Regions from separate parts of the Vibrio cholerae genome, predicted to be linked through region 1. Evidence: predicted binding sites of a transcription regulator. Region 1 holds the regulator's gene; the other holds the start of a gene.
What was found. The regulator PurR, encoded in region 1, represses purine synthesis genes. The targets are predictions, from matches to a motif close to TNANGNAAACGTTTNCNTNA.

Region 2: the regulator PurR is predicted to act here: its motif matches at 1,992-2,011, upstream of F0316_RS02835 (NCS2 family permease).

What each region holds. Positions count from the first base shown of each region.
Region 1 covers NZ_CP043554.1:1,180,607-1,188,482, reverse strand. Annotated here, with positions in the region: gene elyC (envelope biogenesis factor ElyC) at 1-390, shown strand, start outside; gene torR (two-component system response regulator TorR) at 491-1,195, opposite strand; gene torD (molecular chaperone TorD) at 1,420-2,082, shown strand; gene purR (HTH-type transcriptional repressor PurR) at 2,489-3,499, shown strand; cyclic di-GMP riboswitch class I at 3,658-3,744, shown strand; gene F0316_RS05680 (TfoX/Sxy family DNA transformation protein) at 3,858-4,445, shown strand; gene F0316_RS05675 (TVP38/TMEM64 family protein) at 4,800-5,489, shown strand; gene F0316_RS05670 (putative signal transducing protein) at 5,523-5,834, shown strand; gene F0316_RS05665 (alpha/beta fold hydrolase) at 5,839-6,657, opposite strand; gene glgA (glycogen synthase GlgA) at 6,845-7,876, opposite strand, start outside.
Region 2 covers NZ_CP043554.1:595,040-602,915, reverse strand. Annotated here, with positions in the region: gene frsA (esterase FrsA) at 1-79, opposite strand, end outside; gene gpt (xanthine phosphoribosyltransferase) at 176-640, opposite strand; gene F0316_RS02835 (NCS2 family permease) at 678-1,970, opposite strand; gene F0316_RS02830 (aminoacyl-histidine dipeptidase) at 2,848-4,320, shown strand; gene rimK (30S ribosomal protein S6--L-glutamate ligase) at 5,122-6,012, shown strand; gene F0316_RS02815 (succinylglutamate desuccinylase/aspartoacylase family protein) at 5,972-7,060, shown strand; gene F0316_RS02810 (sodium-dependent transporter) at 7,129-7,876, opposite strand, start outside.

The DNA of each region.
Region 1 (7,876 bases):
GCTTTGGCGTTAGGCGTGCCTAAATCGGATATTATTTTGCTGGAAACCGCTAAAGATACTTGGGAAGAAGCGCGCCAAGCGGCCGCTTTCGTGCAACAAAAACGCATGGTGCTCGTCACCTCAGCCAGCCACATGAAGCGTGCGATGCGTGAATTTGAATCGGCGGGCTTAACACCCATTCCTGCCCCGACCAATTACTTAGGCCACCTCAATATTATTCAGCCTTGGGATAAATACATTCCAAGATCGCGCTATCTTGAGCAAACTGAGCAGTATTGGCATGAAACTTTAGGACTGATGTGGCAAACCCTGCGAGATACTGTGGCAGGGGATAGCGGTGAGCCTGTGCTTACTCCACCGGTGGTTGAAGAGGCACCAAGCGCACCTTAGTCTCATCCGCTTTAGGGATCATAAGTAGCATTAAAAAACTGGCATTTAGCCAGTTTTTTAATTTTTACAATGCAGAAAAGAATAAGGACACTTTCGAAGTTTAATCTCCAGCAAACATGTACCCTTCGCCGTGAACCGTCACAAAGATTTGCGGGTTTTTCGGATCCATTTCCATTTTGGCGCGCATACGGCGGATCAATACGTCAATCGTACGGTCGTTTGGCGCATCCACACGGTGACTGATCATGTTCAAAATCCGCTCACGGCTCAGCACTTGATTAGGATAAGAAGAAAGCGCAACCAACAACTCGTATTCCGCTTTAGTGAGCTTGACTGGCTCACCGTTACGGCTTAATGCACGGCGCTGAACATCGAACGTCCACTCACCAAAATGCACCAGTTTGTCATCGTGTTTGTCGGTAATTCTCTCTCGCTGTGCGAGGGAAATTCGCCATAATAAGTTTTTTACACGAACCTGAAGCTCGCGTAGGTCAACAGGTTTGGTGACATAATCGTCCGCGCCCATTTCGAGGCCAACGATTTTGTCGATACTGTCGGTGCGTCCTGTCACTAAAATAATGCCAATCTCCGACTGGCTGCGTAATTCTCGCGTCAATAACAGACCGTCTTCACCGTGCAAATTAATGTCCAGCAAAACCAGATCGATGTCATTGAGCTCTAACGCTTCTCTCATCTGTGCGCCACTTTCTGCTTCCGTCACTTGGTAACCTTCATTTTGAAAGTAACCACTTAACTTACTTCGCGTGACGAGGTCATCTTCAACCACAAGTACGTGATAGCTCATAATGCACCATTTTAAATAACTGGATGTATCGCAGGGTTATTCTATTCATATTTGTTAATAACTCGAGAAAAATCGTGAGAAACCTCACTTTTTCTTGATGCAAAGCAAACTTCTTTTAACAGATTAACAACCTATTCTTTTCTTTTCACAAACTGTCACAATCACCGTGATAGCTGTTCATTTTTATGGTTTAGACTAAGCACACATCGATTGGGAGTGCAGAGATGATGCAAGAACTGAAAATCCTCAATGAAAAGCGTGCTGAAATCTATTGGTGGCTGTCGAGCCTGTTTTTTAAAGAACTGAGCGAGCAAGATATTGCTCGCTATCACTCAGCAGAAGTTCGTACTTTTTTAAGCGGGCTCGCTGATGAGCAAAGCTTGAGCCGCGAAGTTAAACACTTGGTCGAGGCGCTCAATCGCTTGCAAGATCGCCAAGATGCACAGCTGGAGCTCGCTGCAGATTTCTGTGATCTCTTTTTGAAATCAGACCGTGATTCCGCCCTGCCCTATGCTTCTGTCTATGCCGATCAAGGTTTACTCAATGGCAAGCCTGCGCAGCAAATGCGTGAGTTACTCAGCGCACATGGGGTTAAGGTTGAACAAAATCTCAATGAGCCCGAGGATCATCTTGCCATCCAGCTCGATTTTTTAGCGCATCTAGCAATCAGTGCTAACCAAATTGAGCACTCAGCACAACTGAGTTTAGCGCTCCAAGCTCAGTCCGACTTCATAAGTCAACACTTACTCACTTGGCTACCTGCCTTTGCTGAACGTTGCACTCAATTTGATGCTTTCGGATTGTACTCAGCCGCCGCTCGTTTAGCGTTAGCCTTTATTCAGCAAGATAAACACTGTCTTGATGAGCTGATCCAAGAGACCCATTAGCCAGACAGGCAAAGCGGAAAGCCAGCCTATTTTATCTATCCCAAACGGCTTCGTGTGGTAGCCAACACCACGGCAGGGTCAAATAGGAAGGGGATAGACGAATTAATTGTGAAATGGCTTATAGTTTGGTGAATGAATTTCGTTGCGACGGAGAGATTTGCAGTCTAAAATCCATCCGCAAACGATAAAAACGAGTAAAAATTTCAACCGCTGTTTCTCGGCGGTTTTTGTTTTTTATTACTTTAGGTTTATTACTTTAGGCATAGTGATTGAAGCGCTTTACGTACGGCATAGTGTTGGACATGTGCTCGCACAGAGTGTGAAGATTCGCTCAGTCTCGCCTTACTTCTGCTGATTAAATCCACCGATGTTATTCGCTGGCAGCAGTCATCGACAGGAACACTCTATGGCTACGATTAAAGATGTGGCACGCCTTGCGGGCGTGTCAACCACTACCGTTTCTCACGTCATCAATAAAACTCGCTTTGTGGCAGAAACCACCCAAGAGAAAGTGATGGAAGCCGTTAAGCAGCTGAACTACGCGCCAAGTGCCGTGGCACGCAGCTTAAAGTGCAATACCACTCGCACGATTGGTATGTTAGTGACGCAATCTACTAACCTGTTTTTCTCGGAAGTTATCGACGGTGTGGAAAGCTACTGTTACCGTCAAGGCTATACGCTGATCCTATGTAACACAGGCGGCATCTATGAAAAGCAACGCGATTATATCCGCATGCTGGCCGAAAAACGGGTTGATGGCATTTTGGTGATGTGTTCAGACCTGACCCAAGAGCTGCAAGATATGTTGGATGCGCACAAAGATATTCCAAAAGTGGTTATGGATTGGGGTCCAGAAACGTCGCACGCCGATAAAATCATCGATAACTCCGAAGAAGGCGGCTACCTCGCGACCAAATACCTCACTGACCGCGGTCACACTGAGATTGCATGTTTGAGTGGTCACTTCGTCAAAGCCGCATGCCAAGAGCGCATTCAAGGTTTCCGTCGCGCGATGGCGGAAGCCAAGTTGACCGTCAATGAAGATTGGATCTTGGAAGGTAACTTTGAGTGTGATACTGCCGTTTTAGCGGCGGATAAAATCATTGCGATGGACAAGCGCCCCACGGCGGTATTCTGTTTCAACGATACGATGGCATTAGGTTTGATGAGCCGTTTGCAACAGAAAGGCATACGTATTCCAGAAGATATGTCTGTCATCGGTTACGATAATATCGAGTTAGCAGAATACTTCTCTCCACCACTGACCACAGTGCACCAACCTAAGCGTCGTGTGGGTAAGAACGCGTTTGAAATTTTGCTAGAACGCATTAAAGACAAAGAACACGAGCGCCGAATTTTCGAAATGCACCCAGAGATCGTAGAGCGCGACACGGTGAAAGACTTGACAAAATCCTAACTTTCTTGACAATTCATAACGCCTATATTTGAAAGCTTGTCACATAAATATGACAAAACATATGTAGTGCGAGTATTATTAGTAGGGCTCATTCTCACATTTGAAATATCAGTATGTGAGAATGACCCAAGAATGATTAATTTTTATCAGGAAAAATGTCACGCACAGGGCAAACCATTCGAAAGAGTGGGACGCAAAGCCTCCGGCCTAAACCAGAAGACGTGGTAGGTAGCGGGGTTACCGATGGCAAAATGCATACACTTTGTTGACTCATCATTGACACTATGAATGCATGCTTTTGCTAATTTTCTCGGACCTGACTTGGTGGCGTATGTAACAATACTCCGAGACTAACAGCATGGATAAACCAGTATTAAAAGATTCAATGCGGCTCTTTGAGCAGCTAGGACGTGTTAAATCTCGTTCAATGTTTGGTGGCTTTGGTATTTTCGTCGACGAAACTATGTTTGCGCTTGTGGTTAACGATACGCTGCACATCCGTGCAGATGACGCCACAATCGAAAAGTATAAACAGCAAGGTTATGAACCTTATGTTTACAAAAAACGTGGCTTCCCCGTTGTAACTAAGTACTACGCTCTACCTGAAGATTGTTGGAGTCATCCAGACTCTATCCTCAATGAAGCGCGTGCAGCACTGGAGGTCGCTAAGGCCGAACGTGAAACTCAAGCACAAGCGAAACCTGATCGTTTGAAAGATCTTCCTAACTTGCGTTTAGCAACAGAAAGAATGCTCAAAAAAGCAGGTATCGACACCGTCGAGTCTCTTCAGACTCTTGGTTCTGTTGAAGCTTATAAAGCGGTTCAACGAACTCACACGGCAGAGGTGAGTTTAGAGTTGCTATGGGCTCTAGAAGGCGCAATCGAAGGTAAACATTGGTCGGTGATCCCACAAAATCGTCGTGATGAGCTATTAAGGCATCTCTGAGTTTCATTTTGAGTTCATCAACGCCTGTAATCATCCTGTGTTTTTACACACCCTATATTTCATAACGCGTCCAAAGTGGCGCGTTATTTTTTTGAAAGAAAAACGGCCTTTGGCCTGTCTTTACTTTTAGGCTCTCTATGTATCTCCAGTAAATTCAGTGACAGACGATATACTTGAGTAATGAGCGATACTCTAATGACTTGGAGTGACAAGTCGGCGGTCACTGTGTGCACCCACATCAAACCAGAGATAGTCTATGGTTGGGTGAAGAATCGTAGCCCACACCGCTGAAGAGCCAAGTAAAACGGGCAATATCACGCCCCACAAACCATAAAGTAATGACTAGGTACTCGAATGTATAAAAAACTCATCATCGCCCTTGTTTTGATTGCCATTGCCGCGCTCTTGGTGACGCAGTTTAGCCAATACCTCACTCTTGATGTTGCGAAAGCCAAACAAGCCGAATTAGCGAATTATATTGATGCCCATTTGCTGCAAGCCGCACTGATCTATTTTGTGGTGTATGTTCTCCTAACCGCATTTTCAATCCCCGGCGCAACGGTCGTGACTTTGTTGGGAGCGGCACTATTTGGCTTTTGGTTGAGCTTACTGCTGGCTTCTTTTGCCAGTACCATTGGTGCCACTCTCGCCTTTCTCAGTAGCCGCTTCTTATTGCGAGATTGGGTGCAAGCTAAATTCGCTGATAAATTGCAAACCATCAATCAAGGTATTGAACGAGATGGCGCGTTTTATTTACTCTCTCTGCGACTGATCCCGATTTTTCCATTTTTCCTGATTAACTTAGTGATGGGGCTAACGCCTATCTCCACTTGGCGTTACTACTGGGTCAGCCAACTTGGTATGCTGCCGGGTACGGCGGTGTATCTCAATGCGGGTACTCAACTGGCGGAAATCTCAAGCCTAGGCGAAATTGTGTCGCTCCCTGTGCTCGCTTCATTCGTTTTGTTAGGCGTATTTCCGATAGTGGTGAAATGGATCATGGGTAAATTTCAGCAGCGTGCCACTCAATCGCCAGTGAAGTAAGTCACTCTTGGTAAAAGTAAGCTAGGAAGGACAATGAAAATCTACACGGCCACTCATCCGCTTGAAGCGCACATGCTGATGCAGCTTTTGCATCAGCAAGGGATAGCGTGTGAGTTGCGTGGAGAAATGCTGTTTGCGCTGCGCGGCGAGATCCCGATGGATTCCAGCAGCGCCCCTTCACTTTGGTTAAAGAAACCGGAGCAACAAACCGCAGCGCAGCAAATCATCCGAGAATTTCTCAATCCCCCACCCGCCGAATGCTGGCAATGCCCAGAGTGTGGGGAGCATCATGAAGGGCAATTTTCCGCCTGCTGGCAGTGTGGTTTTAGCCAAACCGCTCAGTGAGGGATTAACGGATTTGGCGCTGGATAAACTCGATAGAACGCTGATTAAACAGCTCAGGCTGCTCGACATTACATACATGACCGCAGTTTGGGATTTCATACAGCTCACTTTGTGCGTGGAGCGCCACCATCTCTTTCACAGGATGGATGAACATGTAGTCCTTCTCTCCCATCAAATATAAGGTTGGGATCGGCAATTCACGGTCGCGGAAATAACGCATCAGCGGATTCACCTCAGCGGTTAACGTAAACCAACGTTTAAATTCTTTCTGACAGAGCTTTTGCGCTTCACGAATAAACAGATGGCGAGACTCTTTTTGACTACGCTGCGGCATCACTATGTAAGCAAATAAGCGATACAGCCACATGTACGGGATGAGGTGCTTACTTAAGTGTCCTAGCTTAACCAACACTTGCGAACGCGCATTAAGCCGTGTAACCGCGCCACCAAGCACCATAGAATTGACCCGATGCGTGGCAAGCTCAGCAAGGTTACGGACTATGATGGTACCCAGCGACATGCCCACAAAATGCGCCGACTGGATTTTCAAGTGATCAAGCACTTTCAGCACATCCAGCGTCACAGTCTTAAACGTATAGCGATTGGCAATCCAGTCTCTCAGTAACTGATTGGATTTCCCGTGGCCGCGCAAATCAATCAGCAATAAATTGAAATGCTGCCGATACGCTTTGATCTGCTTGAACCATATGGATGAGCTGCCCCCCGCACCATGAACGAACACCACCCACTCCTGACTTGTCGGGTGAAGATAAGTTTTGTGAAACAGCACTTTTTCGGCAATGGCAGTCATAGGGGAAGACATTGAAACCTCTTAATTACGCAGGCCAAGACTACCATAATCTTAGTCAAGAGAATCCCCCCAGTTGTAAGAAACTGTTGAGTGAAACAGAAAAAAGGCACCTTGCGGTGCCTGAGAGATGCTTCATAGACCCAAACGACTTGGAGTGGCAGCCAACACTGCAGCCGCTTCAAATCGGACGGTGATATCGTTAGCCAAATCGCGCGAGCCGATACATCTTCATATACTCTTGGGCAGACTCTTCCCAACTGAAGTTTTGCTGCATGGCACGTTGTTGCACCTTCAGCATCTCTTCTGGCTGCTGCAGATAAAACAAGAGTGCCCGCTGCATCGTGATCAATAGAGCTTCTGGCGTGGGCTCTTGGTAACCAAAGCCTGTCGCGCGCTCCGGGAATTTATCGTAATCGTTCACCGTATCTTTCAAGCCACCCACTTCACGAACAATAGGCAGAGTGCCGTAAGCCATGCTGTAAATCTGATTGAGCCCACAGGCTTCAAATTCAGAAGGCATTAAGAAGAAATCCGATCCCGCTTCAACCCAGTGCGCTAAACGCTCACTGTAGGTCTCGACAAACGCAAACTTGGCCCGATGATAATGAGCGATCTTATTCAGCCGCGCAGCAACTTCCGGCTCACCAGTACCCACAATGACCACTTGAACGTTATTGCGCAGGAACTGCTCTAAAATCGGCAACAGGTAATGAAAGCCTTTCTGATGCGTTAAACGGCAAACCATACCAAACAGAGGTACATCGGTAACCGGCAGGTGTAACTCTTCCTGCAGCGCCGTTTTACACAGCGCTTTCCCGTTGCGCATAGACTCAGGCTCATCGCTGTAGGTTACCGGCAGATAATGGTCGGTTCTTGGATTCCACTCGCTGTAATCACAACCGTTGACGATGCCGTGTAAATCGCGCGCTCGGCGCACAAAATCATCCACCAGCCCGTGAGCCCCAAGAGGCGTTAAAAGCTCAGCCGCATAATTAGGACTCACCGCATTCACTTTATCCGCAAAAGCGATCCCCGCCCGCAGCATGCTCACATGATCGTGACCGTATTGCAGAAATTCCATACCCGATAAATTGAGCTCAGGAATAACTTCTAATTGATGGTAGGAAAAGATCCCTTTAAAAATCGCGTTGTGCACCGTCAGCACACTTTTGACTTGCTCAAAAAAGCTGTCATAGCGATAACGGGTTTTCAGCAAAAAAGGCACCAAACC
Region 2 (7,876 bases), 590 kb from region 1:
TAAGCGAAGATGTCTCTTTAGCTTGTTTGTGATTTTGAAACAGGGTCTCAGACAGGTTTTTGCTGCTCGCTTCTGACATAACAAGTCTCTTTACTGGCGTTGCGCTAAGTTGGGCTAACAGTAGTAAAAAAAAATGACCCTTGAAAGGGTCATTTTCAAATTCTCGGCAAAAAGACTATTTTTGCTTGCGATTAACTGGCTCAACATAAGACAGCACCATGTCCCATGGTTGCTCGATCCAAGTGTCTTGTGGAATATCAACCACGTACTCGTCAACCAAGTCTTTACCCGCAGGTTTAGCACAGACAGTCACAAATTTCGCTTTCGGATACATTTCACGGATTTTACGTGCGGTATCGCCGCTATCGACCAGATCATCAATGATCAGGAAACCTTCTCCGTCATGCTCTGGTGCTTTAAGAACAGTCATATCACGCTGGTGATCATGGTCATAGCTAGAGATACACACCGTATCCACATAGCGAATGCCCAACTCACGAGCGAGAATAGCAGCAGGAACTAAGCCACCACGGCTGACACCCAAGATACCTTTCCATTGTTCTGCAGGCATTTGACGCTGTGCAAGTTCACGGCAGTAATGCTGCATATTGTCCCAGGTGATAACGAATTTTTTGCTCATGTGATAAACCTAAATTGAATTTTTATAATGTCTTCTCTTACGCCGCCAAAATGTATTTGATGACAAAAATGGCCGCCATAACCCATACACTGAGAGAGACGCTGCGTCCTTTACCACTGAAAAGTTTGATTGCGGCATAAGCAATAAAACCGAGTGAGATACCTTCCGCAATCGAGAATGTCAGAGGCATCATCAAACAGGTAACAACAGTGGGTGCCGCTTCAGTCAGATCACGCCAATCAATGCTCACTAACCCCGACATCATCAGAATAGCAACATAGAAAAGTGCACCGGCCGTCGCATAAGCTGGGATCATACCCGCTAGTGGCGAGAAGAATAATGCAAGAAGGAACAAAATGCCAACCACCACAGCAGTTAAACCAGTGCGGCCACCAACAGCAACACCGGAGACACTTTCAATATAAGAAGTGGTGTTTGAAGTACCGAGCAGAGCGCCGACAGACGTTGCTGTCGAATCCGCCAACAGGGCACGATTCAGGCGTGGAATTTTGCCATCTTTTTCGATTAATCCCGCTTTGGTTGCAACGCCAACCAAGGTGCCCGCAGTGTCAAATAGGTCAACAAACAAGAACGCAAACACCACAGAAATCATGCCGATCTCAAAGACAGCAGAGAAATCGAGTTGCATCAAGGTCGGCGCGATACTCGGAGGCGTAGACATAATGCCGCCCCATTGCACATCACCAAATACGAGACCGAGAGCTGTCACCGCTAAAATAGCAATCATCACCGCGCCTTTGACGCCGCGATAGACTAAACCAATCGTCAGGAAGAAGCCCACCGCTGCCAACACCGCATGCAGCGAAGTGATTGCGCCTAAAGAAACCAGTGTTGCTGGATTATCGACCACAATGCCCGCATTTTTTAATGCGATGAAAGCTAAGAACAGACCAATACCCGCTGAAATGCCGGTACGTAAAGAGTGAGGAATCGAGTTGATGATCCACTCACGGATTTTGAACAAGCTGAGTAGAATAAACAGCACGCCCGAGCAGAACACCGCGGCCAGAGCGACTTGCCAAGTGTGTCCCATACCTAGAACCACACCATAAGTGAAGAAGGCATTAAGCCCCATACCTGGCGCTTGAGCGATAGGATAATTGGCAATAAAACCCATAATGAAACAGCCAATCGCGGCCGCCAAACAGGTCGCCACGAAAACCGCACCGCGATCCATTCCCGCATCCGACAAAATGGCTGGGTTAACAAAAATAATGTAAGCCATGGTCAGGAAAGTCGTGACCCCAGCGAGGATCTCAGTGCGCACGTTCGTGCCGTATTCACTGAGTTTAAAAAGCTTTTCCAGCATGTTCGAATCCTTTAGTGGTAAAAAAGTAAACGGTTGCGTAAACGATTGGCGGCGATTATAGAGTTATCAAAAAACAAATTCCAGACACAATTCTGACTGTACGCGGGTTTTCTAACCAAAAAGGGAATCTGTCGATCAGAAGATAAGTCAATTGCTCAATACCAACAGAATGTTGCGATCAAGTTCGAATAGGGAAGATTTTTTGAGGATAAAAAAACGCCACCTCAAGTGAGATGGCGGTGAATCATATCGACCAAATTTGGTCGTCAATAAATTCCAATTTAGGGGTGAACAAAACTTGTTCGAGACGCAAAAATTGCGTATCAGTAGCCGAAGCTACGAGGGTATGCAAAGTTACCGGTGTACACAGAGTGTTGGTTCCAGAACATTGCAGACGATAAACCTTTATTCATAACTATCACCATTAAAATCAAAACTGTTTACTTGATTTCTCGGTTCCATGGAGGCGATAAATCGGACTCATCCTTTGAGCGTTTTCTCTTCGCTAGCGAAGCTGTACACAAATATACCACCAAGAAATTAAATTACAACACTTAAGGTGATTAAAATCACAAAAATCATTTAAATTGATCTTGGTCAGCATTTTTTAGTAATTTAATTACAACTTTATTAAGAAAAATTACAGTTAAAGTGCATGAAGATGCATTTGCCTACCTCAGTCACGTTACGTCTTCTTATTATTCCTGACGCTAGCCGATGATCAAAACCCGTTTTCCTGCCACTTTTGACCTACACCCTGCCCCTGCACAGTGATATGCTGTGCAACGAAAGTACCTACCTGTTACAGGCAAATTCTCTGCCACGACCCAGCTCTGGAGAGAGGATACACGGGAAAAATTACAGTAAGGAGTCATCTGTGTCTGAGTTCCAAACCGAAATCAGTAAGTTATCGTCAAATCCAATTTGGCCATTTTTCGCCACTATCTGTTCCATCCCGCACCCTTCAAAACATGAAGAGGCATTAGCTCAATACATTATCAACTGGGCTAAAGAACAAGGATTGGCCGTTCGTCGTGATGAGACCGGTAACGTCTTTATTAAAAAGCCAGCGACACCGGGCATGGAAAATCGTAAAGGTGTGGTACTTCAAGCGCACATTGATATGGTGCCGCAAAAAAATGAAGACACAGTGCATGATTTCACCAAAGATCCGATCCAGCCTTATATTGATGGTGAATGGGTTACCGCTCAGGGCACTACGCTTGGCGCGGATAATGGTATCGGCATGGCTTCTTGCCTAGCAGTACTGGCCTCCAAAGAGATCCAACATGGTCCAATTGAAGTTCTGCTGACTATTGATGAAGAAGCGGGCATGACCGGCGCTTTTGGCCTCAAAGAGGGTTGGCTGGAGGGCGACATTCTGCTCAATACCGACTCTGAGCAAGAAGGTGAAGTCTATATGGGCTGCGCGGGAGGCGTGAACGCCGAGTTCACTTTCTCCATTGAGCGTGAAGCGCTCCCTGCTGGTTATGTTGGTCGCCAACTGATCTTAAAAGGTTTGAAAGGCGGTCACTCGGGTTGTGATATTCACACTGGCCGTGGTAACGCTAACAAGCTGATGGCACGCTTTCTCGCAGGCCATGCGAAAGAATTAGATCTGCGCTTAGTCGAATTCCGTGGCGGTAGTCTACGTAATGCGATCCCGCGTGAAGCTTTTGTCACCGTCGCCTTGCCAGAACAGCACGTAGCCGAATTAGAAACCCTATTCCACCGCTACACTGAGCTACTCAAAGCCGAGCTGGGTAAAGTTGAAACTCACTTGGTGACTTTCCTTGAAGCCAAAGAACTGCAAAGTGAAGTGCTGACCGCGCACACTCAACAACGTTTTGTTGCCGCTCTGAACACGTGTCCAAACGGTGTGATCCGCATGAGTGATGATATTGCAGGTGTTGTAGAAACCTCACTCAACGTGGGAGTGATCACCACAGAAGCCAACAAAATCAAAGTGCTGTGCTTGATTCGCTCCCTAATGGACTCAGGCCGCCACCAAGTCGAGGGCATGTTGCAATCGCTGGCACAACTTGCGGGGGCAGAGCTGGAGCTTTCTGGTGCTTACCCAGGCTGGAAACCCGATGCTGATTCTGAAATCATGCATATTTTCCGTGATATGTATGAAGGCATTTATGGCCACAAACCGAACATCATGGTGATCCACGCGGGTCTTGAGTGTGGGCTGTTCAAAAAACCCTATCCAAACATGGATATGGTCTCTTTCGGTCCAACCATCAAGTTCCCACATTCACCGGATGAAAAAGTGAAGATCGACACGGTTGATCTGTTCTGGCAACAGATGGTGGCGCTGCTCGCCAATATCCCAGTGAAAGCCTAACCGCTAAGAAGCCGAGTGCATAACTCGGCTTTTTTATATCAATTTTTTTTGTCGAAAAGGCAAATTTAATTCATTAGCTTGAGTTTGAGGTTGGCTGCTAGAGTTCGCCCCCTTGAAGTTCCCAGAGTTATTCACCAAACTCTCTTCAAGCGACAACTGGCCAAATGCGAGTTGTTTCGAGGGTGCTGCTTGTCCTTAGCGGTTGAAATTCACACACCAACATCCCAATCTCATCCCTCCCCCATAATTTTTCTTTCTTTCTTCCACTCAACTTTAACTTTCATCCTCCCAACCTCTCCCCATCACTTCTCTCCCTAAATTATCCCTTAACCCTATTCTCTAACACCTTCCTTCTACCATTTAATAAAATTCACACCCCTCATCCCCTTCAATCACCTACTATCCTTATATATCTTCCTATCAATCTCCTATATTATTAAATTATTTTTCCTCCCCTTACTAAATCACCTTCCAATATTATTCCCCAATTCCAATCTCACCATCCATCTACCCACATTCAAATAAAATAACTTCTACTCATCCATCCAAATTATCAACCCCATAAAACCAAAAACATCTTCTACCCATCCATTAAACCCCCACCCCACCAACACCCCCCCCCCCACCCCCCCCCCCCCAAAAAAACAAAAAAACCCAAAAAACCCCAAAAAAAACCCCAAAACCCCCCCCCCCCCCTAAACCCCCCCCCCCCCCCCCATCCCCCCCCTACCACATTCATCTCCCCCATTATATTTTCATATCCCCCAAACCCCCCCCCATTTCCCCCCCCCCTACCCCCCCCTGTCGCGTAACGCTTCGCTGTATTCGACCAAGCGTTTGATAGAAGCGTGCAAACAGCGTGGCCATGAAGTTCGAGTGATTGATGCCTTGCGCTGCTACATGAATATCAACTCTGACAAACCGGAGATTCATTACAAAGGCGAAGAGCTAGCCGGTTTTGATGCCGTGATTCCTCGCATCGGGGCTTCTGTCACTTTCTACGGTACTGCTGTACTGCGCCAGTTTGAAATGATGGGCGTTTACCCAGCCAATGAATCCGTTGCGATTACTCGCTCTCGTGACAAGCTGCGCTCCATGCAGTTGCTCTCTCGTCGCGGCATTGGAATGCCCATCACCGGTTTTGCGAGTAAGCCTGATGATGTCAAAGACTTGCTCGATATGGTCGGCGGCGCGCCAGTAGTGATTAAGCTATTAGAAGGCACACAAGGCATCGGCGTGGTATTGGCAGAAACCCGTACTGCGGCGGAAAGTGTTATTGAAGCGTTCATGGGACTCAAAGCCAATATCATGGTGCAAGAGTACATCAAAGAAGCAGGCGGTGCGGATATTCGCTGCTTTGTGATTGGTGATAAAGTGATTGCAGCGATGAAGCGCCAAGGCGCAGATGGTGAGTTTCGCTCGAACCTGCATCGTGGTGGTACGGCATCATTGGTCAAAATCACCCCTCAAGAGCGTAAAACGGCGATTGAAGCGGCCAAAATTATGGGATTGAATGTAGCGGGCGTAGATCTGCTGCGTTCTGCCCGCGGCCCGCTGGTTATGGAAGTAAACTCCTCACCGGGTTTAGAAGGCATTGAAGCCGCGACGGGGAAAGACATTGCGGGTATGATCGTCGAATTCATAGAGAAAAATGCAGCCAGTAAAAGGACTAAAACTCGTGGCAAAGGCTAAAAAGCACAGCGGCTTTTCATTTTTGGGGGAAACCATTCCCCCCTCTTCTCGGCGAGTTATCGAACTCGAAGCCGCCAAACTGTATACCGACTCCCCTCTTTCTATCCCCATCGAAGTTCTCCATGGCGCATCTCCCGGCCCCGTTTTGATGATCAATGCCGCCATTCATGGTGATGAACTCAATGGCGTAGAAATCATCCGCCAACTGCTCAATACACTTGATGAAAAAAAACTCAAAGGCACAGTGATTGCGGTGCCTATCGTCAATGTTTTCGGTTTTATTCACAAATCACGCTACTTACCCGATCGTCGTGATTTAAATCGCTGCTTTCCCGGCAGTGAAAAAGGCTCTCTAGCCTCACGTATGGCGCACACCTTTTTTTCCCAAGTCGCCGAGCGTTGTGATTACATCCTCGATCTGCATACCGGAGCGATTCACCGAACCAACCTACCGCAAATTCGTGCCGATCTGAGCAACAGCGAAACCCTGCGCATTGCACAAGCCTTTGCTACTCCAGTGATCATTGATTCACCTTTACGCGATGGTTCACTGCGTAGTGAAGCGGAAAAGCAGCAGATCCCCGTCTTAACTTATGAAGCGGGGGAAGCTCTGCGTTTTGATCCGATTGCCATCAATGCTGGGATCATCGGTATCAAGCGAGTGATGCAGTCCATCGGTATGCTGCGTCCTGGCCGTAAAAAGATACCTAACTCGATCATTGCAAAATCAACCAGTTGGCTACGTGCCGAAGCCGACGGTATTTTACGTACATTGGTGTCTTTAGGAGATAAGGTCGAAAAAGGCCAAGTGTTAGCTTACATCAACTCCCCACTTGGCAAGCTAGAAGTGGAGATTCGAGCCAACAAGAGCGGCATCGTGATTGGGCAACAAACGCTCCCCTTAGTCAATGAAGGTGATGCGGTGTTCCATCTCGCCTATTTTCATAAAGCTGATGACCTTATCGAACAAGTGGTCGAAGAGTTTATCGAAGAGTTAACGGAAGCCGATTTGGAGCCCTTAACCACAGGACATCTTGTCACTCTCTAAATACCGCATCTGCTCAATAGAAAAAGCCCTCATCATGAGGGCTTTTTCTTACGCCAGCCGCGCTTTATTTAGCCAAACGAAGCCCAAATCACTGTCGCCACTAAAACCGGGCAGACAAATTTCACATACCAAGGCCAGATTTTGCCAAATAAGCTTTGTTGCAGTTCCGGAAATCCGGCTTGCAGCTCTTTCATTTTGGCATCACGCTGCCATACCCAACCACCAAAGAGACAGAACATTAAGGCGGCAGTAGGCTGCAAATATTGCGTCGCTAGAGTGGCAACCAAACCAAACAGGGCACCAAAGTTATAGACAATCACCACACTAAACAGGGCAATCAAACCGCCCAATACCCAGCTGGTTGGCGTACGGCGAGTATTGAAACGCTCACCCACCAGTGCAACCGGACATTCAAGCATAGAGATAGAAGAAGTGAGCGCAGCGATGGTGAGCAGAAGGAAAAACACCATGGCGAAAATCTGTCCCAGTAAGCCCAAGCTATCAAACATCAAAGGTAATACGGTAAAGACTAAAGTATCAGAGCTCAGCAAAGAGCCATCTTGCGCATAAATCTGCACGCCTTTATTCATTGCCACAAACATTGCTGGCAACACAACCAAACCGGCAATAAAAGCCACCGCTGTATCCACCAAGGTCACGCTCATCGCCATTTTCGGCAAGTTCTCTTTCTTACTCAGATAAGAGCCGTAAATCAGCATCGAACAACCCCCAATGGTTAATGAGAAGAATCCCTGTCCCATTGCCGCCAAGATCAATTTACGATCCCACACTTTTTCAAAATCAGGGATCAGATAA